One region of the Streptomyces sp. NPDC003248 genome, then DNA from elsewhere that is predicted to be linked to it. Evidence: riboswitches for the same ligand, from Rfam matches in the RefSeq annotation. Region 1 holds a riboswitch; the other holds the start of a gene.
What was found. Region 1 has a riboswitch for glycine ahead of gcvT (glycine cleavage system aminomethyltransferase GcvT). Riboswitches for the same ligand answer to the same signal wherever they lie in the genome.
Positions count from the first base shown of each region.

Region 2: it holds a riboswitch for glycine, as region 1 does, so the genes downstream of both, gcvP (aminomethyl-transferring glycine dehydrogenase) here and gcvT (glycine cleavage system aminomethyltransferase GcvT) in region 1, are expected to answer to the same signal.

Region 1 covers NZ_JBVHDT010000004.1:67,967-83,509, reverse strand. Annotated here, with positions in the region: gene ACZ3KJ_RS12160 (hypothetical protein) at 1-349, shown strand, start outside; gene ACZ3KJ_RS12155 (DUF3500 domain-containing protein) at 477-1,823, opposite strand; gene ACZ3KJ_RS12150 (L-serine ammonia-lyase) at 2,233-3,600, opposite strand; gene glyA (serine hydroxymethyltransferase) at 3,794-5,056, opposite strand; gene gcvH (glycine cleavage system protein GcvH) at 5,071-5,448, opposite strand; gene gcvT (glycine cleavage system aminomethyltransferase GcvT) at 5,595-6,722, opposite strand; glycine riboswitch at 6,792-6,916, opposite strand; glycine riboswitch at 6,917-7,010, opposite strand; gene ACZ3KJ_RS12130 (AAA family ATPase) at 7,182-7,856, shown strand; gene ACZ3KJ_RS12125 (enhanced serine sensitivity protein SseB) at 8,427-9,233, shown strand; gene ACZ3KJ_RS12120 (enhanced serine sensitivity protein SseB C-terminal domain-containing protein) at 9,360-10,157, shown strand; gene ACZ3KJ_RS12115 (ABC transporter permease) at 10,656-11,654, shown strand; gene ACZ3KJ_RS12110 (ABC transporter substrate-binding protein) at 11,723-13,480, shown strand; gene ACZ3KJ_RS12105 (ABC transporter permease) at 13,563-14,570, shown strand; gene ACZ3KJ_RS12100 (ABC transporter ATP-binding protein) at 14,567-15,543, shown strand, end outside.
Region 2 covers NZ_JBVHDT010000014.1:178,930-194,472, reverse strand. Annotated here, with positions in the region: gene ACZ3KJ_RS28325 (DNA polymerase IV) at 1-1,085, shown strand, start outside; gene ACZ3KJ_RS28320 (nucleotidyltransferase domain-containing protein) at 1,103-1,528, shown strand; gene ACZ3KJ_RS28315 (PRC-barrel domain-containing protein) at 1,537-1,908, opposite strand; glycine riboswitch at 2,023-2,118, shown strand; gene gcvP (aminomethyl-transferring glycine dehydrogenase) at 2,291-5,176, shown strand; gene ACZ3KJ_RS28305 (TOBE domain-containing protein) at 5,245-5,664, opposite strand; gene ACZ3KJ_RS28300 (TOBE domain-containing protein) at 5,859-6,254, opposite strand; gene ACZ3KJ_RS28295 (glycoside hydrolase family 43 protein) at 6,437-8,047, shown strand; gene ACZ3KJ_RS28290 (extracellular solute-binding protein) at 8,208-9,500, shown strand; gene ACZ3KJ_RS28285 (carbohydrate ABC transporter permease) at 9,507-10,511, shown strand; gene ACZ3KJ_RS28280 (carbohydrate ABC transporter permease) at 10,682-11,446, shown strand; gene ACZ3KJ_RS28275 (endo-1,4-beta-xylanase) at 11,515-12,585, shown strand; gene ACZ3KJ_RS28270 (LacI family DNA-binding transcriptional regulator) at 12,617-13,657, opposite strand; gene ACZ3KJ_RS28265 (DUF5999 family protein) at 13,986-14,192, opposite strand; gene ACZ3KJ_RS28260 (hypothetical protein) at 14,721-15,335, opposite strand.

The DNA of each region.
Region 1 (15,543 bases):
CTCCTCCGAGGCCGCCCCACTCGCCGAGAAGAACCTCTTCGTGACCGTCTCCCAGGGCGACACCAAGGCGTATCCCGGCGAGGACGCCATCATGTCCGTCATCGAGAAGGCCGGCACGGAGGTGAGCCGCGCGACCTGGAACGGGAAGTCCACGGCCGCTCAGTTCGCCCGGGACGTGGACGCCATCGCGGCGAAGGGCGCCTCGGTCAACTACGTCACGTTCGAGAAGGGCACAACCGTGACCGAGGCTTCCAAGGAGAAGTTCGGAACCGTCGAGCACAACTCGACCTGGCCGATCGCCTACACCATTGAGGGCGTCAGGGAATGGATCTTCCAGCAGCGGAAGTAGGCCCGCCGCCGACAGCCGGTCGCCACCGCTGCCGGGGCCCTGTGCGGCCAAGGCTCGTGACCCCCGGCGGGCGGTGGCCCGCCGGCTCACCGGGGGTCACGATGTCGGCCCGGTCAGGCGTGATCCCTCACCGGTGGTGGGGGGAGGTGAGGTAGTGCTGACGGAGGAGTTCCCTGCCGTAGTCGTTGCCGTTGGGTGTACGGATGACGGAGTGGACGTGCTTCTGGCTGGGGCCGTCGGCGCGGGTCTTGCCGTAGGCGGGGCCGAGGGGACCGGCCGCCTGGCAATCTACTTCCAGCCAGATGACCGGGCTGTGGATGCGCAGATAGAAGGGGTCGTCGTCGCCGGTCGCGCCGATCCAGGCGGCGTAGGTGTCGTCGAGGTGGTTGCGGATCTCGGCCATGCGGGTCTTGGCGACATCGGCCTTGGCGCGGCCCGCGAAGGCTTCGGCCACCGCGAGGAGCTTCTCTTTCTGGGCCGCGGTGAGGGCGGTGGCGCGGATGCCGGCGTACTCCTCCACCGCGTTGTCCGCGAAGGCACCGGCTTGCATGTCCTCGTTGGCCTTGGTGGCCGAGATGACGGCGGTCTTCTGCTGGGCGGTGGTGAGGGACTGGATGAAGGCGAGGCTGGCCTCGACCTCCTCCTGGCAGACGGAGACGGTCTCGCCGTCGATCTCCATGGAGGTCGGCTCCGATCCCCAGAAGCAGGGGCTCATGACCACTTGGTCGCCGAGGACGAAGTAGTTCACGGCCAGGTGGTGGCCGTCGAGCTGGAATCCCCACGGTTCGGTCGCCGAAGGTGTGCCCATGACGGTCCAGTAGAACAGCTCGTCGTTGAAGACGTCGCTCTTGCCCACCAGTTCACCGGCGGCCTTGTTGATGCGGCGGATCTTCTCCGTGGTCTCCAGGCCCTCGGCGCTGAGCGCCGCCTTCAGCATGGCCGTGCCCAGGGCGTTCTGGGCATCGGTCAGTTCGGCCAGGGAGACGCCCTGGCGCTCGAACTCGCCAGGGTCGAGGTTGCTCCACTGCCGCCACTCGGTGGACTGGACGGTGAACTGGGCCGTGGTCTTCTGATCGTCGGTGAGCCCGGCCAGGAACGCTGTGGCGGCGGAGACGACCGGTGCGGTGTCGACGCCCTGGGAGTGGACCGTGAAGAGGTCGTCGATGCGCTTGCCGTCGGTGGTCAGACCGAAGAAGTCCTCGGTGATGGTCTGCTTCGCGAGGACACCACCGCCGCTGTGACCGGAGCCGCCGCCGGGAGTGCCGCTCGTACTGGCACTGGGAGTCGCCGTCGGCGTGGCGGTGGAGCCGCTGTCGTCGGCGAACGCCACCGCGCCCGCGCCGCCCATGGCGGTGAAAGCGGCGGCTCCGCCCGCGAGGAAGACCCGGCGCATGAAGCCACGGCGGTCGGCGTCGGCTCCCAGCGGTGTCTCCTCGTGCGGCGCCGTCTTGTCGTCCGCGTCGATATCAGGCATGACGGAGAACTCCTCAGTGTGGTTCTGACGTTGGTCCAGCTCAGCGGCTGGGCCGCCTCCGCGACTGTGTCGCAGCGATCTGAGAGACGAATGAAAGGCCGGTCATGAAATCCCCACGGTGGGAGCAGTGATCGCGCGTCCTCTGGTGTCCGAGCCTCGTACGCGGTACCCGGAACACTGACCGGGCGATGCAGGTTCTCGCCTGCGCCGGGGAAGGACGGCCCCATGACGCGGTGCGGCCCCGGGCGATGGGTGCCTCGGGCGGATATGGGCCGTGCTGCGGGTCGATGCCGCCGTGGGACGGCGGGGGTCAGCCGCGCAGGACGGAGACCGTGCCGTCGCCGTGCGTAGGCAGGAAAGGCCCTGACAGCGCCGAAAGACAAGAAGGCGCAGGTCAGGGCCCCTCCGCTCAGCACTCGATGATGTTCACCGCGAGCCCCCCGCGCGCCGTCTCCTTGTACTTCACGGACATGTCGGCGCCCGTGTCCTTCATCGTCTTGATGACCTTGTCGAGGGACACCTTGTGGGAGCCGTCGCCGCGCAGCGCCATGCGGGCCGCCGTGACCGCCTTCACCGCGGCCATGCCGTTGCGTTCGATGCAGGGGATCTGGACCAGGCCGCCGACCGGGTCGCAGGTCAGGCCGAGGTTGTGCTCCATGCCGATCTCGGCCGCGTTCTCCACCTGCTCCGGGGAGCCGCCGAGGACCTCCGCCAGGGCGCCCGCGGCCATCGAGCAGGCCGACCCGACCTCGCCCTGGCAGCCGACCTCGGCGCCGGAGATGGAGGCGTTCTCCTTGAAGAGCATGCCGATCGCGCCGGCGGCGAGCAGAAAGCGGACGACGCCGTCGTCGTCCGCGCCCGGGACGAAGTCCACGTAGGAGTGGAGGACGGCGGGGATGATGCCGGCGGCGCCGTTCGTGGGGGCGGTGACCACCCGGCCGCCGGCCGCGTTCTCCTCGTTCACCGCCATCGCGTAGAGCGTGATCCACTCCATGGCGTGGGCGTGCGGGTCGCCCTCGGCGCGGAGCTGCCGGGCCGTGACCGCCGCGCGGCGGCGCACCCGCAAGCCGCCCGGCAGGATGCCCTCGCGGGACATGCCGCGCGCCACGCACTCCCGCATCACCCGCCAGATCTCCAGCAGACCCGCGCGGATCTCCTCCTCCGTCCGCCAGGCCCGCTCGTTCTCCAGCATCAGCGAGGAGATCGACAGGCCCGTCTCCTTCGTCAGGCGCAGCAGCTCGTCGCCCGTGCGGAAGGGGTACTTCAGGGGCGTGTCGTCCAGCTTGATGCGGTCCGCGCCCACGGCGTCCTCGTCGACGACGAAACCGCCGCCCACCGAGTAGTACGTCTTCGTCAGCAGTTCCGCGCCCTGCGCGTCGTACGCCCACAGCGTCATGCCGTTCGCGTGGTACGGCAGGGCCGTACGGCGGTGCAGGACCAGGTCGTCGTCGTAGGAGAACGGGATCTCGTGCTCGCCGAGCAGCCGGATCCGGCCCGCCGACCTGATCGACTCCACCCGTTCGTCCGCCGTCTCCACGTCCACCGTGCGCGGCGAGTCGCCCTCCAGGCCGAGGAGGACGGCCTTCGGGGTGCCGTGGCCGTGGCCGGTGGCGCCGAGGGAGCCGTACAGCTCCGTGCGGACGGAGGCGACGGAGGCCAGCAGGTCCTCGTTGCGCAGCCGGCGGGCGAACATGCGCGCCGCGCGCATCGGGCCGACCGTGTGGGAGCTGGACGGGCCGATGCCGATCGAGAACAGGTCGAAGACCGAGACGGCCACGGTGACTCCTCGGGACGGGGGTGGTGCGGGGTCTCCGCATCGGGGTGGTGCGGGCTCGGCGTGCCACCGGGCGCGGGATCGCCGCACCCGCGTGCCACCGGCGCGGGATCGCCGCACCGGGGTGGCGCCGGTCCGGGGCGTCCCGCGCACCCACCTACGAGTGTGCGGGACGCCCCGCCGAGAACCGGGGGACCTACTTGTTCAGACCGGGGTACAGCGGGTGCTTGTCCGCCAGGGCGACGACCCGGGCCTTGAGCGCCTGTGCGTCGTAGGACGGCTTCAGCGCCTGGGCGATCACGTCGGCGACCTCGGCGAAGTCCTCGGCGGTGAAGCCGCGGGTGGCGAGGGCGGGCGTGCCGATCCGCAGGCCGGAGGTGACCATCGGCGGGCGCGGGTCGTTCGGCACCGCGTTGCGGTTGACGGTGATGCCGACCTCGTGCAGACGGTCCTCGGCCTGCTGACCGTCCAGCTCCGACTCGCGCAGGTCGACCAGGAGCAGATGCACGTCGGTGCCGCCGGACAGGACGTTCACCCCGGCCTCGCGGGCGTCGGCGGCCGTCAGGCGCTCGGCGAGGATCTTCGCGCCCTCGACCGTACGGCGCTGGCGCTCCTTGAACTCCTCGCTCGCCGCGACCTTGAAGGACACCGCCTTGGCCGCGATCACGTGCTCCAGGGGACCGCCCTGGAAGCCCGGGAAGACGGAGGAGTTCAGCTTCTTCGCGAACTCCTTCTTCGCGAGGATGATGCCGCCGCGCGGGCCGCCCAGCGTCTTGTGGGTGGTGGAGGTGACGACGTCGGCGTACTCGACGGGGTTCGGGTGCAGGCCCGCCGCGACCAGACCGGCGAAGTGCGCCATGTCCACCCACAGGTACGCCTCGACCTCGTCGGCGATCCGGCGGAACTCGGCGAAGTCCAGCTGCCGCGGGTACGCCGACCAGCCCGCGATGATCACCTTCGGACGGTGCTCCTTGGCCAGCCGCTCGACCTCGGCCATGTCGACCAGGCCGGCCTCGTCCACGTGGTACGCGACCACGTCGAACTGCTTGCCGGAGAAGTTCAGGCGCATCCCGTGGGTCAGGTGACCGCCGTGCGCCAGGTCCAGGCCGAGGATGGTGTCGCCCGGCTGGGCCAGCGCGAACAGGGCGGCCTGGTTGGCGGAGGCGCCCGAGTGGGGCTGCACGTTGGCGTACTCGGCGCCGAACAGCTCCTTGATCCGGTCGATCGCGATCTGCTCGGCGACGTCGACGTGCTCGCAGCCGCCGTAGTAGCGGCGGCCGGGGTAGCCCTCGGCGTACTTGTTGGTCAGGACCGAGCCCTGCGCCTCCATGACCGCGAGCGGAGCGAAGTTCTCCGAGGCGATCATCTCCAGCGTGGACTGCTGGCGGCGCAGCTCGGCGTCGACCGCCGCGGCGATCTCCGGGTCGAGCTCGTGCAGGGGCGTGTTCAGGACAGACATGCGTCTACGACTCCTCAGCCGGCGGTGTAGGCGGTGTACTCGTCGGCGGAGAGCAGTTCTTCCTGCTCGCCCGAGACGCGTACCTTGAACAGCCATCCGCCCTCGAAGGGGGCGGAGTTCACCAGCGCCGGATCGTCGACGACATCCTGGTTGACCTCGACGATCTCGCCGTCGACGGGCGAGTACAGCTCACTGACCGACTTGGTCGACTCCAGCTCGCCGCAGGACTCGCCCGCGGTCACCGAGTCGCCGACCGCCGGGAGCTGCACGAAGACCACGTCGCCGAGCGCGTTGGCCGCGTGCTCCGTGATGCCGACCGTCGAGACGCCGTCCTCGGCGGCCGACAGCCACTCGTGCTCCTTGCTGTAGCGCAGCTGCTGGGGGTTGCTCATGGCCTGAATTCTCCTGTACGCGGGGGAGTGCTGGTGAAGGGGGGACTGCTGAATACGTTCGTGAGCAGCGGAAATGTGCGCAGGGTCACGCGCACCGGCCGTCCCGGCGGCGATCTCTGCCCCCGGGTCTTCGCTTCCGGGGGTCTTTACTTCTGTCGCCGGTAGAACGGCAGCGCCACGACCTCGTACGGTTCGTGGCTGCCCCGGATGTCCACGCCGACACCCGGCGTGCCCGGTGCCGCGTGCGCGGCGTCGACGTACGCCATCGCGATCGGCTTGCCCAGCGTGGGGGAGGGGGCGCCGGAGGTGACCTCGCCGATGGTCTCGCCGCCCGCGACCACCGCGTACCCGGCGCGCGGCACCCGGCGGCCCTCGGCGACCAGGCCGACCAGGACGCGCGGCGGGTCCGTCTCCGCGCGCGAGGCCGCCTCGGCGAGCGCCGCGCGCCCGACGAAGTCGCCCTCCTTGCCGAACTTGACCACCCGGCCGAGGCCGGCGTCGAAGGGGGTCAGCGCGGTCGACAGCTCGTGCCCGTACAGCGGCATGCCGGCCTCCAGGCGCAGCGTGTCCCGGCAGGACAGGCCGCAGGGGACCAGTCCGGCGCCCTCGCCGGCCTTGGTCAGGGCCTGCCACAGCTCCACCGCGTGCTCCGGCTTCACGAACAGCTCGAAGCCGTCCTCGCCGGTGTAGCCGGTGCGGGCGATCAGCGCCGGGACCCCGGCGACGGTGCCGGGCAGTCCGGCGTAGTACTTGAGGCCGTCGAGGTCGGCGTCGGTGAGGGACGCCAGGATGCCCGGCGACCGGGGGCCCTGGACGGCGATCAGGGCGTAGGCGTCCCGGTCGTCGCGGACCTCGGCGTCGAAGCCGGCGGAGCGCTCCTGGAGCGCGTCCAGCACCACCTGCGCGTTCGAGGCGTTCGCGACGACCATGTACTCGGTGTCGGCGAGCCGGTAGACGATCAGGTCGTCGAGGATGCCGCCGTCGGCCCGGCAGATCATCGTGTAGCGGGCGCGGCCGACGCCGACGGACGCGATGTCGCCGACCAGGGCGAAGTTCAGCAGGGCGGCCGCCTGCGGACCGGTGACGGTGATCTCGCCCATGTGCGAGAGGTCGAACAGGCCGGCGCGGGTGCGGACGGCGTGGTGCTCGTCGCGCTCGGAGCCGTAGCGCAGCGGCATGTCCCAGCCGGCGAAGTCGGTCATCGTGGCACCGAGCGAGCGGTGCACGGCGTCGAGCGCGGTACGGCGCTGCCGCGAGGGTTCGGTACTGCTCATCGGACGGTCGTCTCCCAGGGCGAGGGGCCCCGCGCGAGCACAGCCGGGCGCGGGGGAGGGCGAGGAAAGTCCTCCCCATCTGTCATCGGAACCTGAGAGGTTCGCCATGACCGCGGGTGATCGGCGACGATCACGCGGTCCTGACTTGCACCTTGGGTGGGGCCCTGTGGCAGCGGCCCGCTTTTCAGATGTGCCTCGCCCGCGCGGTAACGGGGCCTGAGAGATTCAAGGGAGGGACTTGCTCCTTCGGCGCCCGGACACGGTCCGGGACTCTCCCGCGCGGATTCAAACGGCCGGTATGCAGTTGGCGCGGCCATCATTGCACGCCCGGCCCGCGTCACGGCAGGCCGCATCTGTAACCGGCTTGTGGCGGGACGCGTACGAAACAGGAAGACACCGAGCATTACCTTCTCTTTACGCTCGAAGGGGAGAAGACTTGTCTGACCCCAGGGGAGGACGATGACGGTGAACAGGACCACGGCGTACGCGACGACCTCGGCGATCGCGCTGCCCGCGCAGCCCGCGACCCCGGCCCGGGGGGTGTGCGGTACGGCCCGCGCGTCCGTCGTCCGCGACCTGCGCGACCGCGCCGGCCACAGCCCGCACGGCCTGCTGTTCGGCCCGCGCGACCTGGTCGTCGTCACGGGCCTGCCGGGCAGCGGCAAGTCCACCCTGATGCGGCGCACGGTGAACGGCGTCCGCATCGACTCCCAGGACACCCGCGACCGCTGGGACGCCCGCGTGCCGCGCTTCCTGCCGTACGCGCTCTACCGCCCGCTCGTCCGCGTCGCCCACTACGCCGGGCTGCGCCGCGCCGTGCGCGCCGGCGGGGGCGTCGTGGTGCACGACTGCGGCACGCAGGCCTGGGTGCGCGCCTGGCTGGCCCGCGAGGCTCGCCGACGTGGCGGCACCCTGCACCTGCTGATGCTCGACGTCACCCCCGGCACCGCCCTGGAGGGCCAGCGCGAGCGCGGCCGGGGCGTCTCCCGCTACGCCTTCCTGCGCCACCGCCGGGCCGCCTCCCGCCTCCTGCGCTCCGTCGAGCGGGGCCGCCTCCCCGAGGGCTGCGGCTCGGCGATCCTCCTCGACCGCCCCGCGGCGGACGCCCTCCGCCGCATCGCCTTCACCGGCTGATCCGCTCGTCCTCGCCCTCCCCGCCCTCCCTTCCCCGACGGCGGACCCCGGCAGACCGCACCCCCGGCCCCGGCGCCCCGGCCGCACGGGGCGGCCGTCGGCACGGGGCGTCGGAGGGGTGCTCGGGTGGCGTGCGGGTGGCGGGGGGACTCGCTCTTCCGTCTTGGCCGGCCTCGCCGGGGCGGTCGGGTGGGGCGGCCGCCCGCGCAGGCGCCCGGGTCCCGCGCGGGTGGCGCGGGGACCCACTCCCGCTTCGGTCGGCCCCCGCCGGTCGGGAGCCGCAGGCTCGGGCCGTGGCCGAGGGAAGCCTCCGGGTGCCGCGCCGCGGGCTGTGGCTGAGGGGGCGCGCCCTTCCGTACCGCGCCAAGGGCTGTGGCCGAGGGGGCGTCCTTCCGTACCGCGCCGAGGGGGCGTCCCTTCCGTACCGTGCCGCGGGCAGTGGCCGGCGGTGCTGTTCGGGGGCGGTGGCCGGGGGTGCCCTTCGGGGAGCGTGCCGTGGGCTGTGGGGCCGGTTGCCGGTACCCGCTAGCCTTTCAGCTCCAGCAGCGGTTCCCAGCAGGCGGTAGACAGATGGATTTCCCCCCGGCGGACTTCCCGGCGGACCACTTCGCGGACTTCCCGGCACAGTCGCACCCCCCGTCGCACGGCGGATGGCCCAGCAACGAGCTGGAGGAGGTGCTCTCGGCCTCCCTCGGCGTGCCGGAGGCCGGCGGGCGGATCGTGGAGGTGCTCGGCCGCAGCTTCGTGTGGATCCCGCTGCCCAGCGGCGGCGGCCCGCACAGCGGCCCCCTCGACCTGCCCACGCTGGAACTCCACGGCCAGGCCTTCGTGCCCGTCTTCAGCTCGGAGGAGCAGTTCCGCCAGGTCGTCGGCTCGCACATGTCGTACACGATCGCGCCGGCCGTCGAGTTCGCCCGCGGCCTGCCGCCGCAGGTGGGCATCGTGCTGAACCCGGACGGCGTGGTCGGCATGCCGTTGCCCCCGCCGGCCGTGGCCGAGCTGTGCCGCACCGTGCGCACCCCGCTGGACGGCCCGTCGAGCGGCGGCCGGGTCCGCCTCTTCGAGCCCGACTGGCAGGACGACCCCGTCGACTTCCTCACCGCGGCCTCGGCCGAGTTCGAGGCGACCGGCGTCGTCCTCACGGCCCGCCGCTGCCTCGCCGCCATCGAGACGGCCGACCCGGTCATGTTCGTCGGTGTGGAACTCTCCGTGTGGGAGGGCGACCTGAGGGCGCTTCCCCTGGAGGCCCTCGGCCGGGCCCTGGGCGCCGTCCCCCCGAAGTGGCCGGTCAACCTCGTCCTCCTCGACGTGACGGAGGACCCGGTGGGCCGGTGGATGAAGGAACGGGTCCGCCCCTTCTACACCAGGGCCGGCTGACCGCCCGCCCGGACGCCCCCGCGACCGCCGGCGACGGACAACCCACCCCTCGGTGGGCGCCCGTTGTCGGCGGAGCCGCCTAAGCTGGTCTCCGACGCGGGGCAACCGAGAGAAGGGGCGGTACAGGTGAGCGCCAGCGGCATCGCGGCCGGGCAGGTCGAGCACATGCTGCGCCAGGTCACGCCCGGGCGCTACGACGCCTACGAGGCGCTCCTGCGCGCGCTCGCGACACCGACCACCGGCCAGGTCTGGATGCTGCTGTGGCAGGGACAGGCCGGCTCCCCGGACGCCCAGTACGGCACCATGGAGGTCGAGGGCCACGGCTACGCCCCCTGCGTCACCTCCGCCCAGGAGCTCTCCGCCAGCGGCTGGAACAGGTCGTACGAGGTCGTCGACGGCCTGGACGTGGCGCGCACGCTCTACCCGGACCACTACGGCCTCTGGCTGAACCCGCACGCCCCGGGCGGCGGCGTCGGCATCCCCTGGCTCGATCTGCGGCGGATCGCCACCGGCCTGGAGCGCCAGCCCGCCGGACCCCTGCGGCTGTCCGAACCCGCCATCGAGATCCCGCAGTTCTACGCCCTCCTCGCCCAGAACGCCCACCGCACCCCCGCCCTGCGCTCGCTGCGCCGCGCCTGGGTGCAGCCCGCGCTGGGCGCGCCCTACCTCGCCCTCGGCCTCGACGTGTACGACACCTCCCCGCCGGCGGTGGACGCGGTGCGGGCGATGATGCAGCAGTCGATCGGCGCCGTGCCGGAGGGACTGCCCGTGTCGACGGTCGCGATGAGCGACGACTACGACCCGGTCGTGATGTGGATGCGCACCCACGCCCGCCCGTTCTACGACCGTGAGGCCCACGCCCCGGCGGCCCCCGCCCAGGCCCCGGCCACCGGATACGGCTACCCGGGCCCACGCCCCTACTGACCGTCACCGCCCGTGTCCGGCCGAGGGGTCGGGCCCGCCCCGGAACCGGCCGCGGTGGTGCCCCCGCCGGGCCGCGGCGACACGGGATCACCCGACGTAGCGCCCGTTTCGCGCAGTTCGCCGCCCCCGTCGCGACGGGCGCCGCGGGACGGGCTTCCGTCACGCTGAGTGGTGCGTCAACTCGCGTGTGTCGCACTGACGTTGGGTCCTTGCCTCTCCGGAAGGCGGCATGCCGCGTTCGGATAACGGATTCCCCATGTCGGCATCACGGTTAGGCATCCTTTCGTCGACAGATCTGGCGCGTGATCACGAACGCGTTGAAGACTCGCCTCTCAGACGCGAGGCCGTGTCGATCCTGTGAAGGCGCACCCGTCCGGGGATCGGCCGGGCAGTTGGGCCGTACCACCTGCGGCCGCCGCGCAGCACGCAAGCGAATCACAGCGCCGACAGCGGCGGTATGAAGGCCGGTCACCGCCGGCGAGAAGGGGCAGGGCACTTGTGACGGCACCGATCGAGACCACCGGATCGCAGGCCGAGGCCCAACCCGAGGCCGTGCTGGCGGGCGCCGCGTCCCGGCAGATCGAGGGCCGCTCCCTCGGGCAGATCGCCTGGACCCGCTTCAAGCGGGACAAGGCGGCGGTGGCCGGCGGCGTCGTCGTCGTGCTGCTGATCCTGACGGCCGCCCTGTCGCGCCCGCTCCAGGCGCTGCTGGGCCTCGACCCCAACGCCTTCCACCAGGACCTGATCGACCCCAACACCACCCTCCCCCAAGGGGACTTCGGTGGTATGAGCTGGGACCACCCGCTCGGTGTGGAGCCCAAGTTCGGACGCGACATCCTCGCCCGCATCCTCGAGGGCTCCTGGGTCTCCCTCGTCGTCGCCTTCGGGGCGACGATCCTGTCCAACGTGATCGGCACCGTCCTCGGCCTCGTCGCCGGCTACTACGGCGGACGCGTCGACTCCGTCATCAGCCGTCTCATGGACACCTTCCTCGCCTTCCCGCTGCTGCTGTTCGCCATCGCCATCTCGGCGACGCTCCAGGGCGGCGCGTTCGGGCTCGAGGGCCTTCCGCTGCACATCCTCGTGCTGATCTTCGTCATCGGCTTCTTCAACTGGCCGTACATGGGCCGCATCGTGCGCGGCCAGACGCTGGCGCTGCGCGAGCGGGAGTTCGTCGACGCCTCCCGGGGCATGGGCGCCGGCGGGCCGTACATCCTGTTCAAGGAGCTGCTGCCCAACCTGGTGGCGCCGATCATCGTCTACTCGACGCTGCTGATCCCCACCAACATCCTCTTCGAGGCCTCACTGAGTTTCCTCGGCGTCGGCATCCAGCCCCCGCAGGCCTCGTGGGGCGGCATGCTCAACCAGGCCGTCGACTTCTTCCAGGTCGATCCGCAGTACATGATCGTCCCCGGTCTCGCCATCTTCATCACCGTGCTGGCCTTCAACCTCCTCGGTGACGGCCTCCGGGACGCACTCGACCCCCGCAGCCGCTGACGTCTGCGGTCGCGGACGCCGTCCGCGTCCATACCAAGTGTCCACCTACGAAGGGGAATGCGACCAACATGCGAAGGTCAGCATTGGCCGTAGTCGCGGCCATCAGCAGCGCTGGCCTGCTCCTGGCAGGCTGTAGCAAGGCCGACGACGGCAGCGGTGACGACAGCGGGAACAAGGCCGCTGCCAACGCCGCCACCAAGGGGGTCGTGAACGCCTCGACGCAGAAGGGCGGCACGGTCACCTACGCGATGTCCGACGTCCCGGACTCGTTCGACCCGGGCAACACGTACTACGCGTACATGTACAACTTCAGCCGGCTCTACGCGCGTCCGCTGCTCACCTTCAACCCGGCCCCGGGCGAGAAGGGCAACGAGGTCGTGCCCGACCTGGCGGAGTCCAAGGGCGTGTCGTCCGACGGCGGCAAGACCTGGACGTACAAGATCCGCAGGGGCGTGAAGTACCAGGACGGCACCGAGATCACCTCGGCCGACGTCAAGTACGCGGTGGAGCGCTCCAACTTCGCCCGTGACGTCCTCTCCCTCGGCCCGAACTACTTCGCCACGTACCTCGCGGGCGGCGACAGCTACAAGGGCCCGTACAAGGACAAGAGCGCGAAGGGCCTGGCGTCCATCGAGACGCCGGACAAGTACACGATCACCTTCAAGCTCAAGCAAGCGTTCATGGACTTCGACTACCTGGTCACCACGCCGCAGACGGCCCCCGTGCCGCAGGCGAAGGACACCGGTATCGACTACGTCAAGAACATCGTCTCCTCCGGCTCGTACAAGTTCGCGAGCTACGAGGAGGGCAAGTCGGTCACCCTGGTCCGCAACGAGCAGTGGGACCCCAAGACCGACCCGCTGCGCAAGCAGTACCCGGACAAGATCGTGGTCAACCTGAAGGTCAACCAGGCCACCATCGACCAGGACCTGATCGACGGCACCACCACCGTCGACCTCGCGGGCCGCGGTGTGGACACCCAGACCCAGGCCAAGCTGTTCGCCGACGCGGACCTCAAGGCCAGCACCGACAACACCTACGGCAGCCGGCTCGTCTACGCGGCGCTGAACACCCAGGTCGCGCCGCTCGACAAGGTCGAGTGCCGCAGGGCCGTGCAGTACGCCATCGACAAGGTGGCCGTGCAGACCGCGCAGGGCGGCCCGGTCCGCGGTGACATCGCCTCCACGATCCTCCCGACGGACGTCACCGGCTACCAGAAGTACGACACCTACGCCACCGCCGGCAGCAAGGGCGACGCGACCAAGGCCAAGGAGCAGCTGAAGGCCTGCGGCCAGGAGAAGGGCTTCACGACCTACATCTCCGCGCGCAGCGACCGCCAGCAGGAGGTCGACGCGGCCACCGCGATCATCGACTCGCTGAAGAAGGTCGGCATCAACGCCGAGCTGAAGCAGTACCCGTCCGGCAAGTACTTCACGGACTACGCGGGTGTCCCGGCGTTCGCCAAGAAGCAGGGCATCGGCATCATCATGATGCAGTGGGGCGCCGACTGGCCGACCGGCTACGGCTACCTGAACCAGATCCTCAACGGCAAGGCGATCAGCCCGTCCGGCAACACGAACCTCTCCGCGTACAACAACGCCGAGGTCAACAAGCTGCTCGACGGGGCCATCCTGAACCCGGACGAGTCGGCGCGCAACGCCGCCTACACCGCGGTGGACAAGCAGGCGATGGACGACGCCGTGATCGTGCCGCTGACCTACTTCAAGGTCCTGCTGTACCGCTCGCCGTACGCCACCAACGTGGTCTCGTCGGCCGCCTGGAGCGGTCAGTACGACGCTCTGAACCTCGGTACGACCAAGAAGTAGCGCGCAGCAGAAGCCCTGGAAGGCAGGTGAAGGCATTGGCGCCCGCGGGCCTGACGGTCCGCGGGCGCCGGCGCCGGTCCCCGTGATCTCGTACATCATCCGCCGGACGGTCGCGGCAGTGATCCTGCTGCTGGTCGTCACCGCGGTCACCTTCGGCATCTTCTTCCTGCTGCCGAGACTGGCCGGGCAGAGCCCCGACCAACTGGCCGCGCAGTACATCGGAAAGAACCCCTCGCCGGAGGACATCCTGGCGGTCAAGCAGAACCTCGGGCTCGACAAGCCGGTCTACGAGCAGTACTTCGAGTTCATCAAGGGGATCGTCTCCGGCACCACCTACAACCTCGGCCCCACCACGGCCGACTGCGGGGTGCCCTGCTTCGGCTACTCCTTCAAGAACCACGTCGAGGTCTGGCCGCAGCTGGTCGACCGGCTGCCGGTGACCGTCTCGCTGGCCGCGGGCGCCGCCGTGCTGTGGCTGGTCTCGGGCGTGGCCGCCGGTGTCGTCTCGGCGCTCAAGCCGGGTTCGTTCTTCGACCGGACCGCGATGGGCGTGGCGCTCGCCGGTGTGTCGCTCCCCATGTTCTTCACCGGCCAGCTGGCCCTGCTCGTCTTCAGCTACGAGCTGGGCATCTTCGGGCGGACCTATGTGCCGTTCACCGAGAACCCGTCGCAGTGGGCCAACACCCTGTTCCTGCCCTGGTGCTCGCTGGCACTGCTGTACTCCGCCGTCTACGCACGGCTCACCCGGTCCGGCATGCTCGAGACCATGAGCGAGGACTTCATCCGCACGGCCCGGGCCAAGGGCCTGGGCGAGCGCAAGGTCGTCCTCAAGCACGGCCTGCGGGCCGCGCTCACCCCGATCGTCACGGTCTTCGGCATGGACATCGGCCTGCTGCTCGGCGGCGCCGTGATCACCGAGTCCGTTTTCTCCCTGCCCGGTATCGGCCAGTACGCCGTGGCGGCCATCACCGACAACGACCTGCCGCCGATCCTGGGCGTCACCCTGCTGGCCGCCTTCTTCGTCGTGCTCTGCAACCTGGTGGTGGACGTGCTGTACGCCACCGTCGACCCGCGGGTGAGGCTCTCGTGACCGACGTTTCCAAGACCGGGGCCGCCGTGGGTGAGCCCGTGCGCGCCGAGGGCGCCGACCGCGCCTTCCTGGACGTGCGCGACCTGAAGGTGCACTTCCCGACCGACGACGGCCTGGTCAAGTCCGTCGACGGGCTCTCCTTCCAGCTGGAGAAGGGCAGGACCCTCGGCATCGTCGGCGAGTCCGGCTCCGGCAAGTCCGTCACCTCGCTCGCCGTCATGGGCCTGCACCGCCTCGGCAGCCGGGGCAAGAACGTGCGGATGTCCGGCGAGATCTGGCTCGACGGCAAGGAACTCGTCTCGGCCGGCCCCGACGAGGTGCGCCGGCTGCGGGGCCGCGACATGGCGATGATCTTCCAGGACCCGCTGTCCGCGATGCACCCGTACTACACGGTCGGCAGCCAGATCGTGGAGGCCTACCGCGTCCACCACGACGTCGACAAGAAGACCGCCCGCAGGCGCGCCGTCGAACTCCTCGACCGCGTCGGCATCCCCGAGCCGCACAAGCGCGTCGACAGCTACCCGCACGAGTTCTCCGGCGGTATGCGCCAGCGCGCGATGATCGCGATGGCGCTGGTCAACAACCCGCAGCTGCTGATCGCGGACGAGCCCACCACGGCGCTCGACGTGACCGTCCAGGCGCAGATCCTCGACCTCATCCGGGATTTGCAGAAGGAGTTCGGCTCCGCGGTCGTCATCATCACGCACGACCTCGGCGTGGTCGCCGAGATCGCCGACGACATCCTCGTGATGTACGGCGGGCGCTGTGTGGAACGCGGACCGGTCGACCAGATCTTCGAGGAACCCAAGCACCCCTACACCTGGGGCCTGCTCGGCTCGATGCCGCGCATCGACCGTGACCAGACCGACCGGCTCAAGCCGGTCAAGGGCCAGCCGCCCAGCCTCATCAACGTCCCCTCGGGCTGCGCGTTCCATCCCCGCTGCCCGTACGCCGACGTCCCCAAGGGCGGGAT
Region 2 (15,543 bases), on a different contig from region 1:
TCACCGGCCTCACGGGATCGGTGGGACTGGCCGGCTCCAAGATGCTCGCGAAGATCGCCTCGGAGCAGGCCAAGCCCGACGGCCTGGTGCTGATCGAGCCGGGCACGGAGCGGGCGCTGCTCGGGCCGATGCCGGTGCGGACCCTGCCGGGGGTGGGTCCGGCGACCGGTGACCATCTGCGCCGGGCGGGGATCACCACGGTCGACGAGATCGTCGAGGCCGGTGAGGACGAGCTCGTGCGGCTGCTGGGCAAGGCCCACGGGCACGGCCTGTACGCGATGGCGCTGGCGCGGGACGACCGGCCCGTGGTGGCGGAGCGGGAGACCAAGTCGGTGTCGGTCGAGGACACGTACGACGTGGACATCCATGACCGGGTGCGGGTGGAGCTGGAGGTGCAGCGGCTGGCCGACCGGTGTGTGCGCAGGCTGCGGGGGGCCGGGCTGTCGGGGCGGACCATCGTGCTGAAGGTGCGGCGGTACGACTTCTCCACGCTCACCCGGTCCGAGACCCTGCGGGGGCCCACGGACGACCCCGCGGTGGTGCGGGAGGCGGCCGGCCGGCTGCTGGACGCGGTGGACACCACGGGCGGGGTGCGCCTGCTCGGGGTGGGTGTCAGCGGCCTGGCCGACTTCACCCAGGAGGATCTGTTCGCGCAGGTCGCCGAGGCGAGAGCGGAGGGCGTCGAGGAGGAGGTGCCGGACGAGCAGGTGCGCGAGGACGCGGCGCCGGACGGGCACCAGTGGCGTCCGGGGCACGATGTGCGGCATGCCGTACTGGGGCATGGCTGGGTGCAGGGCAGTGGTCTGGGGCGGGTCACCGTGCGGTTCGAGACACCGCAGTCGGAGGTGGGGCGGGTGCGCACGTTCCGGATCGACGACCCGGACCTGGAGCCGGCGGATCCGCTGCCGCTGGTGCGGCGAAGACCGGAGGAGGCCCCGACGGCGGACGGCGCGGTGGGAATCGCGGAAGGCGCGGTGGCGGACGTGGCGGGCGCGGCCGGGGAGGCGGGGCCGACGGGCAGCGTGCCGGCGGTCGAGGCGCCGGCGGTCGAGGTGCCGGGGGAGCGGCGGGGGGCCGTCCGGTGACCGCGGAGAGTTCTTCCGTGGTGGCGCCGGAGCGGTGTGCCGAGGTCCGGACGGTGGTGGAGCGGATCACGGCGTGGGCCCTCGGCCGGAATGACGTCGTCGGGGTGCTGCTGGTCGGGTCATGGGCCCGGGGTGCGGCGCGGCAGGACTCCGATGTCGATCTCGTGGTCCTGACGACCCGGGCCGCCGGGTACGCCGACGACGACGCCTGGCTCCGCGAGCTCGCCCTGGGGGAGGTGGTCCGTGTCGGGGCGTGGGGTCCTGTCACCGAGTGGCGGCAGGTCACCGCCTCCGGGCTGGAGGTCGAGGTGAACATCGGCGCGCCGGACTGGGCGTGCGCGGACCCCGTCGACGCCGGGACCCGGCGGGTCGTGCGGGGCGGCGCACGCGTCCTGCACGACCCCGCCGGGATGCTGGCGCGGCTGCTGCGGGCCTGCGGCTGACCGCGGGGTCAGACGTCGTCCCGGCCGGCCAGGGTGCCGAAGTCGTGGTCCTCCGCCGGGGGAGGGGCGCCCACGTCGAGGCCGTAGTGGTGGTAGAGCTGGAGCTCCTGCTCCGGGGAGAGGTGGCGGCCGACGCCGAAGTCCGGGGCGTCCTTGATCAGCGAGCGGTCGAAGGGGACGCGCAGGGTGCCCTCGACCAGCTCGCTGGGCTCCAGGGGGACGAAGGCGTCCCGGGAGAACAGGCCGGTCCGTATCGCCGCCCACTCGGGCACGCCGGTGGCGTCGTCGAGGTAGACCTCGTCGATCGTGCCGATCTTGGTGCCATGACGGTCGAACGCCTTGCGGCCGATCAGGTTGCGCGGATCGATGTCGGTCTGCACGGGCCCTCCACTTGGTCGCAACTCATCCGTAAGCACTACAAAAGAGCACATCGGTGATGGCGGCCACTCGACAGGGGGCACCGTTGACCTCGCTGATAGTCTGACTACGGCTGCTGACCCCGTGCGGGAGAGTCCTCCGGAGAACACCGGGGGCGCCGAAGGAGCAAATCCTCCCCGGAATCTCTCAGGCCCACGTACCGCACGGACGAGGTCACTCTGGAAAGCAGGGCGGACGATGGTTTCCGCCCTCACCGACGGTGAAAGCCGGGCGTCCACGGGCGGCCGGTGAAGCTCTCAGGTCGAGATGACAGAGGGGGAGGCCGTCCGGGTACCCGTGCCGTGGTGCCCCTCGAAGGTCGCGTCAGACCAGGAGGCCTCCGCAATGACCGCCCATCGCATTCCGCTCTCCGACCTCGAACGGGCGAACCCGTTCGAGCAGCGCCACATCGGGCCCGACCAGGAGGCGCGGGCCAAGATGCTCGCGCAGGTCGGGTACGGCTCGCTGGACGAGCTCACCGCCGCCGCCGTCCCCGATGTGATCAAGAACGCCGACGCGCTGGACCTGCCGGACGCGCGGTCCGAGGCCGAGGTGCTGGCCGAGCTGCGCTCGCTGGCCGACCGCAACCAGGTCCTCGACTCCATGATCGGCCTGGGCTACTACGGGACGTTCACGCCGCCGGTGATCCTGCGCAACGTCATGGAGAACCCGGCCTGGTACACGGCCTACACGCCGTACCAGCCGGAGATCTCCCAGGGGCGGCTCGAGGCGCTGCTGAACTTCCAGACCATGGTCGCCGACCTGACCGGGCTGCCCACGTCCGGTGCCTCGCTGCTCGACGAGGGCACCGCCGCCGCCGAGGCCATGGCGCTCTCCCGCCGCATGGGCAGGAACAAGAAGGGCCTGTTCCTGGTCGACGCGGACGCGCTGCCGCAGACCGTCGCCGTGATCGAGGCGCGGGCCGAGCCGACCGGCGTCGAGGTGGTCGTCGCCGACCTCGGCGACGGGATCCCGGCCGAGGTCGCCGAGCGCGAGATCAACGGCGTGCTCCTCCAGTACCCGGGTGCCTCCGGCGCCGTACGCGACATCAGGCCGGTCGTCGAGCAGGCCCACGCGCTGGGCGCGCTCGTCACCGTCGCCGCCGACCTGCTCGCGCTGGCGCTGCTGACGTCTCCCGGTGAGCTGGGCGCGGACATCGCGGTCGGCACGACGCAGCGGTTCGGTGTGCCGATGGGCTTCGGCGGGCCGCACGCCGGCTACATGGCCGTCCACGAGAAGTTCGCGCGCAGCCTGCCCGGCCGGCTCGTCGGCGTGTCCGTGGACGCGGACGGGAACAAGGCCTACCGGCTGGCGCTCCAGACGCGTGAGCAGCACATCCGCCGGGAGAAGGCCACCAGCAACATCTGCACCGCGCAGGTGCTGCTCGCCGTCATGGCCGGGATGTACGCCGTCCACCACGGCCCCGAGGGGCTCAGGACGATCGCGCGGCGCACCCACCGGTACGCCTCCGTCCTCGCCGGCGGCCTGAGGGCCGGCGGTGTCGAGGTCGTGCACGGCTCGTTCTTCGACACGCTGACCGTGCGGGTGCCCGGCCGGGCCGCCGAGGTCGTCGCCGCCGCGCGCGAGAACGGCGTCAACCTGCGCCTCGTCGACGCCGACCAGGTGTCGATCGCCTGCGACGAGACCACCGGGCGGGCCCAGGTGAGTGCCGTCTGGGCCGCCTTCGGGGTCGACGGGGACATCGAGGAACTCGACGCGGCGACCGAGGACGCGGTGCCGGCCGCGCTGCTGCGCACCGACGCGATCCTCACCCACCCCGTCTTCCACAGCCACCGCTCCGAGACCGCGATGCTGCGCTACCTGCGCCGGCTCGCCGACCGGGACTACGCGCTCGACCGCGGCATGATCCCGCTGGGCTCATGCACCATGAAGCTCAACGCGACCACCGAGATGGAGCCGGTCACCTGGCCCGAGTTCGGACAGCTGCACCCGTTCGCGCCCGCCGAGCAGGCGGAGGGCTACCTCACGCTCATCCATGAGCTGGAGGAACGTCTCGCCGAGGTCACCGGGTACGACAAGGTGTCCCTCCAGCCCAACGCCGGGTCGCAGGGCGAGCTGGCCGGTCTGCTCGCCGTACGCGGGTACCACCGGGCCAACGGCGACGAGCAGCGGACCGTGTGCCTCATCCCGTCGTCCGCGCACGGCACCAACGCCGCCAGTGCCGTGATGGCCGGCATGAAGGTCGTCGTGGTGGGCACGGCCGGGGACGGCGAGATCGACGTCGAGGACCTGCGGGCGAAGATCGACAAGCACCGGGACGAGCTCGCGGTCCTGATGATCACGTATCCGTCGACGCACGGCGTGTTCGAGGAGCACGTCGCCGACATCTGCGCCCAGGTGCACGAGGCCGGCGGACAGGTGTACGTCGACGGCGCCAACCTGAACGCGCTCGTCGGACTCGCCAGGCCGGGGCACTTCGGCGGTGACGTCTCGCACCTGAACCTGCACAAGACGTTCTGCATCCCGCACGGCGGCGGCGGCCCCGGCGTCGGGCCGGTGGCGGTGCGCGCGCACCTGGCGCCGTACCTGCCGAACCACCCGCTCCAGCCCGCCGCCGGGCCGGAGACGGGCGTGGGGCCGATCTCGGCCGCGCCCTGGGGCTCCGCGGGCATCCTGCCGATCTCGTGGGCGTACGTGCGGCTCATGGGCGGGGACGGGCTGAAGCGGGCCACGCAGGTGGCGGTGCTGTCCGCCAACTACATCGCCAAGCGGCTGGAGCCGCACTACCCGGTGCTGTACACCGGCCCCGGCGGGCTGGTCGCGCACGAGTGCATCATCGACCTGCGGCCGCTCACCAAGGCGACCGGGGTGAGCGTCGACGACGTGGCCAAGCGGCTCATCGACTACGGGTTCCACGCGCCGACGATGTCGTTCCCGGTGGCCGGCACGCTGATGATCGAGCCGACCGAATCCGAGGACCTGACCGAGCTCGACCGGTTCTGCGAGGCGATGATCGCGATCCGTGCGGAGATCGACAAGGTGGGTTCGGGCCGGTGGCCCGCCGACGACAACCCGCTGCGCCACGCCCCGCACACCGCGGCCGCGCTCGGCGGGGAGTGGGAGCACCCCTACACGCGCGAGGAGGCCGTCTTCCCGGCCGGGGTGTCCGCCGCCGACAAGTACTGGCCGCCGGTGCGCCGCATCGACCAGGCCTTCGGCGACCGGAACCTGGTCTGCTCGTGCCCGCCGCTGGACGCGTACGAGGACTGAGCGAGCAGCCGACGGCCGAGGGCCCCGTCCGTGCCGGACGGGGCCCTCGGCCGTGCCGGACGGCACACCTAGGCCGTGGCCAGGGCCACTTCGGTCGACTTGATCAGTGCGACGACGTCGGAGCCGACGAAGAGGCCGAGGTCGGTGGCCGCCTCCCGGGTGATCGCCGCGGTGAGCTCGCCGGCCGCGACGGAGACCTTCACGGACGCCATGGCCGCGCCGAGGGTGAGGCCCACGACCGTGCCGGGGAGCCGGTTGCGGATGGACAGGCCCTCGACGTGGCCGGTGGCGAGGGACACCTCCGTCGACTTCACCAGCGCCAGCACGGTGGAGCCCGGGGCGAGACCCAGCTCGGTCACCGCCTCCCGGGTGATCGCCGCGGTGAGCGTGGGGCCGCCGGTCAGCCGGACCCTGACGGTGGCCATCACCTCGCCCGGGGTGACGTCGCTGACGGTGCCGGAGAGCTGGTTGCGGATGCTCAAGGTCATGGGACCCCACCGTAGAGCCCCATCACCTCCATGCCGGGTATGTGTGTGTCCGTGCCGCACGGGCCGTGGCCGCCTTGTCGCCCGCCGCCTGCGCGTCGGTCCTGTGGGCCACCGCCGCGTCGGCCTCCGGCGGAGGCCCGGCCTTCGTCGGCCCGGCCTTCGTCGGGGCGCTCGGGGGAGGGGAGAGCGCTCGATCAGACCCGGTCGATGTGCACGTTCGTCGACTTCACCCGCGCGGTGGCCTCCATCCCCACCTCCAGGCCCAGCTCCTCGACGGCCTCCCGGGTCAGCAGGGAGACGAGCCGGTGCGGGCCGGCCTGGATGTCGACCTGGGCGGCGACGTCGCCGAGCTTGATCGCCGTGACGATGCCGGGGAACGCGTTGCGCACGGAGGTGTAGGAGGCGCCCTCCTCGCCGCTGCCGGAGCCCGCGAGCTCGACGGAGAACGCGGCGAGGTCCTTGCCGTCGATGAGGCGTCGTCCGGTCTCGTCGCGGTGGGTCGCCACCCGGCCCGCGTCCGCCCAGCGGCGCGCGGTGTCGGGGCTCACGCCGAGCAGCCGCGCGGCCTGGCCGATGGTGTAGGACTGCATGCCGGTCACGATAGGCGGTGCGGTCCGCGGCCGGGCGCGCCGGGCCCTGGAGCGCGCCGTGCGACGTCCACCGTGCGACGTCCTTGCCGAGCCGTCGGCCGCCGCCTACAGTCCGCTCCGTAATGTTCGTCGAAGAGACCGAATGTTTCGACCGCTTCGGTCTCCCGGAGGGGTGAAGGCACATGAGGACGAACGACGGGACGGACCGCGGGGTGTACGACGGGGCGGTTCGCGGGGCGAGCGGCGGGAGCGGCGGCGCCACGGACGGCGGCGCGGCCGGCCGGACCTACGGCAACCCCGTCATCCCCGGCTTCCACCCCGATCCCAGCATCTGCCGGGTCGGCGACGACTACTACGTCGTCTGCTCCAGCTTCGAGTACTTCCCGGGCGTCCCGGTCTTCCACAGCCGTGATCTCGTCCACTGGCGCCAGATCGGCAACGTCCTGGACCGACCGGCCCAACTGCCGCTGCCGGACGACCTGCCGGCCTCCGCCGGGATCTACGCGCCGACGATCCGGTACCACGACGGCCGCTTCTACATGATCACCACCAACGTCGCCGGCGGCGGGACCTTCCTCGTCACCGCCGAACGGCCGGAGGGGCCGTGGTCCGACCCGGTCTGGATCGACCTGCCCGGCATCGACCCCGACCTCGCCTGGGACGAGGACGGCTCCTGCTGGTGCGCGGTCTCGGGGGTGCGGGTCGCCCGGATCGACCCGGTGACCGGCGAGGTGCTCGAAGGGCCGGTGCCCGTGTGGTCCGGGACGGGGCTCCAGCATCCCGAGGCCCCGCACCTGTACCGCATCGGGCCGTGGTGGTATCTGCTGCTCGCCGAGGGCGGCACGGCCCACGGCCACAGCGTGTCCGTCGCGCGGGCCAGATCGCCGCTGGGCCCGTACGAGGCGGCCCCCGCCAACCCCGTCCTCACCCACGCCGGCACCGATCTGCCCGTCCAGTGCACCGGCCACGCCGACCTCGTCGAGGCGGCCGACGGCCGGTGGTGGATGGTGCTGCTCGGGACGCGCCCGCGCGGCTGGTTCCCCCGGTTCCACGTGCTCGGCCGGGAGACCTTCCTGGTCCCGGTCGAGTGGGTCGACGGATGGCCCCGGACGGGCCCGGTGCGTGAGCGGCACCCGGCGCCGGCGGGCGCCTGGCACCCCGTCCCGCCCGAGCCGGAGCGGGACGACTTCGACGCCCCCGGCCTCGCCCCGTACTGGATCTCCCCGCGCCGCCGGCCCGAGGGCTCCTGGTCGCTGAGCGCCCGCCCCGGCCGGCTCACCCTGACCGCGACCGGCGACAGCCTCGACCGCCCGGGGCACACCTTCGTCGGCCGCCGCCAGCGCCACCCCGACTGCCGGACGGCGGCCCGTCTGGAGCCCGGATCCGGGCGCGCCGGGCTCTCCGTCCGCCTCGACGAGGCCCACCACTACGACCTGGAGGTGAGCGGGGGAGAGGCGGGCGTGGTCGTCCGGATCGGGCCCGTACGGCAGTGGGTCGCACGGCGGCCGGTGCCGCCCGGCCCCCTCACCCTCGTCGTCGACATCCGCACGACCGACCAGGTGGCGCCGTCCGTGACGGCCCCGGGGCAGCGGGCCGACGGGGTGCGCCCGGCCGGTCCCGACACGATCGCCTTTTCGGTCGAAACGGCGGACGGCACCGAGCCGCTGGCGGAGCTCGACGGCCGCTACCTCTCCACCGAGGTGGCCGGCGGATTCACCGGCCGGGTCATCGGGCTCTACGTCACCGAGGGCACCGCGGACTTCGACTGGTGCGAGCACCGGCCGACCCGCTGAACCGCACCCGGCGGATTGCCTGTGCTCAAGGGGTTGCCACCCCTCCGAGCCTGTCTCTAGGGTGCGGCAGCAGCGAAGCTTTCCGAATCTCAAGCGAAACTTTCGACATCGGACGGACCGCGGTGTGCGGTGTGCCGTCCCGAACCCCGAGGAGCGCATGATGGGCCACCCGGCACTGTCCCGCCGCGGCTTCCTGGCGGCCTCCGCCGCGGCCGGTCTGAGCATGACGGCACTGAGCGCCTGCGGCGGCGACTCGGACGGAGGGTCGTCGGGGACGACCACCATCGAGTGGTGGAACATCTCCACCACCCAGCCGACGAAGGACGTCTGGGCCGCTCTGGCCAAGCGGTTCGAGGCACAGAACCCGAACGTCAAGATCAAGATCGTTCAGCTGGAGAACGACGCCTACAAGTCGAAGATGACGGCCCTGACCGCCTCCGGGAAGCTGCCCGACATCTTCCACACCTGGGGCGGCGGCGTCCTGCGGCAGCAGATCGACGCGGGGCTCGTCGAGGACCTCACCGAGCGCACCCAGGACTGGGCGAAGGACCTGCTGCCGGTCGCCGGCGAGCCGTACCTCTTCGACGACCGGACCTACGGCATCCCGTTCGACATCGGGATGATCGGCTTCTGGTACAACAAGGCGCTCTTCCGGCAGGCCGGCATCGACGCGCCGCCCACCACCTGGAGCGGCTTCCTCGACGCCGTCGGGAAGCTGAAGTCCGCCGGTGTCACCCCGCTCGCCCTGGCCGGCAAGGAGAAGTGGCCCGGCATGTACTACTGGGCCTACCTCGCGATGCGCACCGCCGGAGCCGACGCCGTCCAGAAGGCCGGCGACGACAAGGACTTCACCGGCGAGGGCTTCGTCCAGGCCGGGCGGCACCTGAAGGAACTCGTCGACCTGGAGCCGTTCCAGAAGGGCTTCCTCGGCGCCGCCTACTCCAGCCCCACCGGGCAGGCCGCCACCGTCGGCAACGGCAAGGCCGCCATGGAACTCATGGGCCAGTGGGCGCCCGTGGTGCAGGCCGACGCGGGCAAGGGGCTCGGCACGGACCTGGGCTTCTTCCCGTTCCCCGCGGTCGAGGGCGGCAAGGGCGCGCTCACCGAGGTGTTCGGCGGAGGCGGCGGCCACGCCCTGCGCGCGGGCGCCCCGCAGGCGGCCGTGGACTTCCTGAAGTTCTTCGCCTCCGCCGCCACCGACACCGAACTGGTCCAGAAGACCGGCGTCCTGCCCGTCGTACCGGCCGCCGAGAGCGCCCTCACCGACCCCAACCTCACCGCCGTACAGACCCAGTTGAAGGCGGCCACCGGCTTCCAGCTCTATCTCGACCAGGCGTACGCGCCCGCCCTCGGCCAGGAGGTCAACGACAGCGTCGCCGCCCTCATCGCCGGTTCCAAGTCGCCCCAGCAGGTCGCCGAGTCGATCACCAAGGTCGCGAAGGAAGAGCAGTAGCCCGCGATGACCTCGACCTACCTCCCGGACAAGCGCAGCGGCCCGGACGCCGACGCCGTGCTCCCGCCCCCGGCCGGCGGCCCGGCCCGGGGACGGGCCCGGCGGCGCGCGCGGCACTGGCTCACCGCCGTCGGCCTCCAGGCGCCCGCCCTGGTGCTGTTCGGCACGCTGGTGCTGCTGCCGATGCTGTTCGCGCTGTACGCCGCGTTCTTCCGCTGGGGCGGCTTCGGCATGCCCGAGGACTACGTCGGCGGCGACAACTTCACCCGGCTCTTCGAGGACCCCGTCTTCCTCGGTGACCTGTGGCGCTGCCTCCTGCTGGTGCTGCTCTCGCTCGCACTCCAACTGCCGTTCGCGCTCGCCCTGGCGGTCGCGCTCAACCAGCGGATCCGCGGCCGGGCCGTGTACCGGATGCTGTTCTTCGCGCCGTACATCCTCTCCGAGGCGATCACCGGCGTGCTGTTCGGCATGATCTTCGCGCCGGACGACGGCCTCGCCGACCACGTCCTCGGCGCGGTCGGCCTGGACGGGCTGGGCGGGCAGTGGTTCGCCGACCCGTCCACCGTCATGGCCACCCTGTTCCTGGTCATGACGTGGAAGTACTTCGGCTTCCACATGATGCTCTACCTGGCCGGACTCCAGTCCATCCCGGCCGAGCTGACCGAGGCGGCCCTCATCGACGGGGCCGGACCGTGGCAGCGCTTCCGGCACGTCACCCTGCCGCTGCTCGCGCCGACCCTGCGGATCAGCGTCTTCCTGTCCGTCATCGGCTCGATCCAGCTCTTCGACCTGGTCTGGGTCACCACCGCGGGCGGCCCCGACCACCACTCCGAGACGATGGCCGTGACCATGTTCCAGTACGGCTTCAAGCGCTACCAGGTCGGCTACGCCAGCGCGATCAGCGTGGCCATGTTCGCCATCAGTCTCGTCTTCGCCCTCGCCTACCAGCGGTTCGTGCTCCGCCGCGACCTGGAGGGGGCCACCACCACCCTGCGAGGAGGCGGCTCGTGAGCGCCCGCAAGACCGGCGGCGCCGTGCGCGCCCGCAAGACGGACGGTGCCGCGCGCGGCCGCGGGACCGGCGGTGCCGTGAGTGCCCGCGGGACCGGCGGTGCCGTGAGTGCCCGCAGGACCGGCCGGACCCTTCCCCTGCACGTCGTCCTCGTCGCCGTCGGCGCGGTGATGGCCGTGCCCCTCGTCTACGCCGTCCTGTCCGGCTTCAAGTCCACCGACGAGCTCTCCCGCAACCCCGTCGGCCTGCCCGACGCGTGGATCACCTCCAACTACACCGACATCCTGGGCGCCGGATCGTTCTGGCGGCTGGTCGGCAGCAGCACCCTCATCGCGGTCGGTACGACGATCGTGGTGGTCGCGGTGTCCGCGCTCGCCGCGTTCTCCTTCGCGCGGTTCGCCTTCCGCGGCCGGGAAGCGCTGTTCACCCTGTTCACGATGGGGCTGATGTTCCCCTTCGCGGTGGCCGCCCTGCCCCTGTTCCTGCTGCTGCGCTCGCTGGACCTGCTGGACAACCCGCTCGGCGTGATCCTCCCGCAGGCCGCCTTCGGCCTGCCGATGACCATCGTGATCCTGCGGGGCTTCTTCCGGGAGATCCCCGCGGAGCTGGAGGAGGCCGCCACCCTCGACGGCTGCGGCCCCCTCGGCTTCTTCTGGCGGATCCTGCTGCCCATGGCCCGCCCCGCCCTCGGCACGGTCTCCGTCCTCGCCGTCGTGGGCAGTTGGAACAACTTCTTCCTGCCGCTGCTGGTCTTCACCGACTCGACGTGGTGGACGATCCCCATCGGCGTCCAGCAGTTCCAGGGCCAGTACTCCGCCGAGTACGCCCGGGTCTTCGCCTATCTGGTCCTGGCCATGGTCCCCGCCCTGGCCTTCTACTCCGTCGCCGAGCGCCAGCTCGTCGGCGGCCTCACCGCCGGCGCCACGAAGGGATGACGCGCGCCCGCGGACGCACCACCGCGTCGTACGGCTCACCCACACCACCGATCGTGAGGAGTCGCACCATGTCCCGCACGTTCCGCACCTCCCGCACCCGCCTCAGACTCGCCGGGGCCCTCGCCGCCGTCCTCGTCGCCGCGGGTGTCGCGAGCGGCCCGGCCGCGCAGGCGGGCGAGCAGCACGGGGCGAGGACGCTCGCCGAACTCGCCCAGCGGCACGGCCGCTACTTCGGCAGCGCCACCGACAACCCCGAACTCGCCGACGAGCCCTACACGGCCGTCCTCGGCAGCGAGTTCGACATGATCACGCCCGGCAACGGCATGAAGTGGTACGCCACCGAGCCTCAGCAGGGCGTCTTCGACTTCTCCGCGGGCGACGAGATCGTCGACCTCGCCCGGGCCTCCCACCAGGAGGTCCGCGCCCACACCCTCGTCTGGCACAGCCAGCTGCCCGGCTGGCTGACGAGCAGGGAGTGGACGGCGGACGAGCTGCGGGCCGTCCTGAAGAACCACATCCAGACCGAGGTACGGCACTACCGGGGCCAGGTCTACGCCTGGGACGTCGTCAACGAGGCGTTCAACGAGGACGGCACCTACCGCGAGACGCTCTTCTACAGGACGCTCGGCCCCGGCTACATCGCCGACGCCCTGCGCTGGGCCCACCAGGCCGACCCGAAGGCGAAGCTCTACCTCAACGACTACAACATCGAGGCCGTCGGCCCGAAGAGCGACGCCTACCACGCCCTCGCCCAGGAGCTGAAGGCCCAGGGCGTCCCCCTCGACGGCATCGGCCTCCAGGCCCATCTCGCCCTCCAGTACGGCTATCCGACGACCCTGGAGGAGAACCTGCGGCGGTTCGCCCGCCTCGGCCTGGACACCGCGCTCACCGAGGTCGACGTACGGATGCAGCTGCCGGCGACCGAGGAGAAGCTGGCCCGGCAGGCCGAGTGGTACGGGGACCTGACCGGGGCGTGCCTCGCGGTGCGCCGGTGCGTCGGCATCACGGTCTGGGACTACACCGACAGGTACTCGTGGATACCGGCGTTCTTCCCGGGGGAGGGCGCCGCGCTGCCGTGGGACGAGAACCTCGTGCCGAAGCCGGCGTACCACGCGATCCGGGAGGCGCTGAGCGCCTGACCGCCAGACCCTCAAGGTGCCGAAGCGGGCGTCAGCGTGCGGGAGCTGGTGGTGCGGTGCTCGACCGCACCACCAGCTCGGTGCCCAGTTCCACGCGCGGCGGGTCGGCACGCTCGCCGCGGGCCAGGTTGAGGACCGTACGGACGGCGAGCTTGCCCATGTCGGCGAGGGGCTGCCGGACGGTCGTCAACGGCGGCGCCGACCAGCGGACTTCCGGGAGGTCGTCGAAACCGACCACGCTCATGTCCTCCGGTACGCGCAGACCGCGCCGGCGCAGCGCCTCGATCGCGCCGAGCGCCATCTGGTCGCTGGCCGCGAACAGCGCGGTCGGCGGCTCGGGCAGGTCGAGCAGCGCGGTGCAGCCGGCGAAACCGGACTCCGGGTGGAAGTCGCCGGGCACGACCAGGGTGTCGTCCACGGCGAGACCGGCCGCCTCCAGGGCCGCCCGGTAGCCGTCGAAGCGGGCGCGGGAGCACAGCAGGCGCGGCGGGCCGGCGATCAGGCCGATCCTGCGGTGGCCGAGGGAGAGCAGGTGCTCCGTGGCGGCCAGTCCGCCCGCCCAGTTGGCGGCGCCGACGGCCGGGGTGTCGAGGGCGGGGGAGCCCGTCGGGTCGACCACCACGAGCGGCACCCCGAGGATGCGCAACTGCTCGTGCAGCGTGGGTTCCAGGGCCGAGGTGACGAGGATGACGCCGTCGGAGGCGCGGGCCCGCAGGTTGCGCATCCACTCCCGGGCCGCGCCGGAGCGCCCGTGGATCGCCGAGACGACCGTGCCCACGCCGGCCGCGTGGGCGACCTCCTCGACCCCTCGGATGATCTCCACCGCCCAGGGGCTGTCGAGGTCGTTGAAGACCAGGTCGAGCAGGGCGGCCCGGGTGCGGATGGCGGAGGGGCGTTTGCGGTAGCCGTGCCGGCGCAGCAGGTCCTCGACCCGGGCCCGGGTCCGGGGCGAGACGTCGGAGCGGCCGTTGACCACGCGCGACACCGTCGGTACGGAGACGCCGGCCTGCCGGGCGATCTCCGTGATGGTGATCCTGCCGCTGGCCGCGGGTGCCGTCTCGTCCGCTGCCACTTGCCCCACCTCCGTCGCGTTCGGGACGCTCCCGTCGAAACTTCCAGGAGTCTTCCGGAAAGTCGGCGGCCGTGGGAAGACGTCCGAGGGAGACGCGCGAGGGAGACGCGCGAGGGAGACGTTCAGGGGCCGTGGGGCCGCGTGCGGGGCGGCGGCTGCGGGACGAGACGGGGAGCGGCGGCCGTGGGGGGTGTGACGTACGGGAGGGCGACCGGGAGGTCACGGGGAGTGAGCGGTGCCGGACACGGGTCGGGGCCGGTGCGCGGCGGAGGCTGCATCCGGCCCCTTCGATCGGCGGACGGCGTCGGCCGGCCGTCCGCGGTGGTGCTCAGGCCGCCGTGACGACCCTGCCGGTGTCCAGCGGGCGGTGCGGGGCGATGATCTGTCCGTCCGGCAGGAGTTCACCGGTGTCCTCGAAGAGCAGGACGCCGTTGCACAGCAGGCTCCAGCCCTGTTCGGGGTGGTGCGCCACGAGGCGGGCGGACTCCCGGTCGGCGGACTCGGCTGTCGGACACGGCGGCTGGTGCTGGCACATGGATGGGATCTTCCGCTCTGATGTGGTGCGTTGACGATGTGTGGTGTCTGTCCCGCGGCGTGAAACGTCGTTCATGGCCGCCCCCCGTTGTGATAAGTCGGTCGGAACCCAGTGTTGCCCCACGGGCGTCGTTCCGCAGGGATTTCGCGGCACCGCTTCTCACAGGTTGATGACGCATCACCCTCGTGGGCGGTTCAGCTCAACTGCCCGGTCACTTCGGGTGGTTCTCGCTGGCCGGATAGGGCTAGGGCCTGTTGCGAAAGTCCCGCCTGCCCGACGACGCCATGCACGCACTCTCGCCGCACCGGCCCCTGACCCAAGTACATCCAGTACGAGGGCCAGGGGCCGGCACGCCGAGAGCACGCACCTGACGCCGCCAGGCCCGCCCTCCGGGCGGACGACGGGACTTTCGCAACAGGCCCTAGTCCGGGGGGCCGACGGGGGTGCGCGACAGCGCCGTACCCCGCCACCGGGGCCGCGATGGCGGGGTACGGAGGAAGGGGCCCGGGCCGGTGCCGGGCGGGTGGGTCAGGCCGGGGAGCCGAGGAGGGGTTCCTGGCCGGGTGCGATCCGGGGCTGCTGGCCCGGTGCGACCCGCAGGGTCAGCACCGGCAGCAGTTCGGCGACCCGGTGCGGGCGGTGGGCGGCGATGCCGGGGGGCGCCGGGGCCAGCGGCACCAGCAGGTCGGTCGCGACGGGGTGGCCGGTGGTGCCGTCGGAGGCACAGTCGCCGTGCAGCCACAGCGTGAGCATGTACAGGCCCGGCACCGACAGCAGGCGCGCCTGGTAGGGCTGGGCGGAGGTCTCGGCCTGGCGCAGCGCGCGCTCGGTGGAGGCGATGTAGGGGCCCTCGAAGAAGTGGGAGAAGGCCCAGCCGTCCGGGGTGAGCCGGGTCTCGGCCGCGGCGACGGCCCGGTCGCCGGAGCGGATCAGGAAGCGCCAGCCGGCCAGTCGGGTCGCGGTCACGCCCTCGGCGGTGATCCGGTCCAGGACGTGCACGGGGAGCGGGAGTTCCGGGGTGACGGGCCCCTGGGCGGTGCGCAGGGACGGGGTCCGGTCCTCGCGGACCGCGGTGGGGGAAGCGAGTGCCGTGAGGACGGAGCGCAGGGCGGGCGCGGGAGCCGGGGGGACATGCAGCGGCATGGTGGGTCGCCTCTCATTCGGCAGGCACGGTGGCGCGAGGGCGTGGGGCGGACGACGCTGTCAGCTCGAGGGAGGTCGGAGAGACAGGGGCCGGGTCTGGGAGTCCGGGGTGCGCGAACGGCCCGCCGTCCGTCACATCGACGACGACAGGCTGCTTCGACCGTGGGCGCCCACCTTCTCCGCCTTGTTCGCGAAGTTTATACGACAG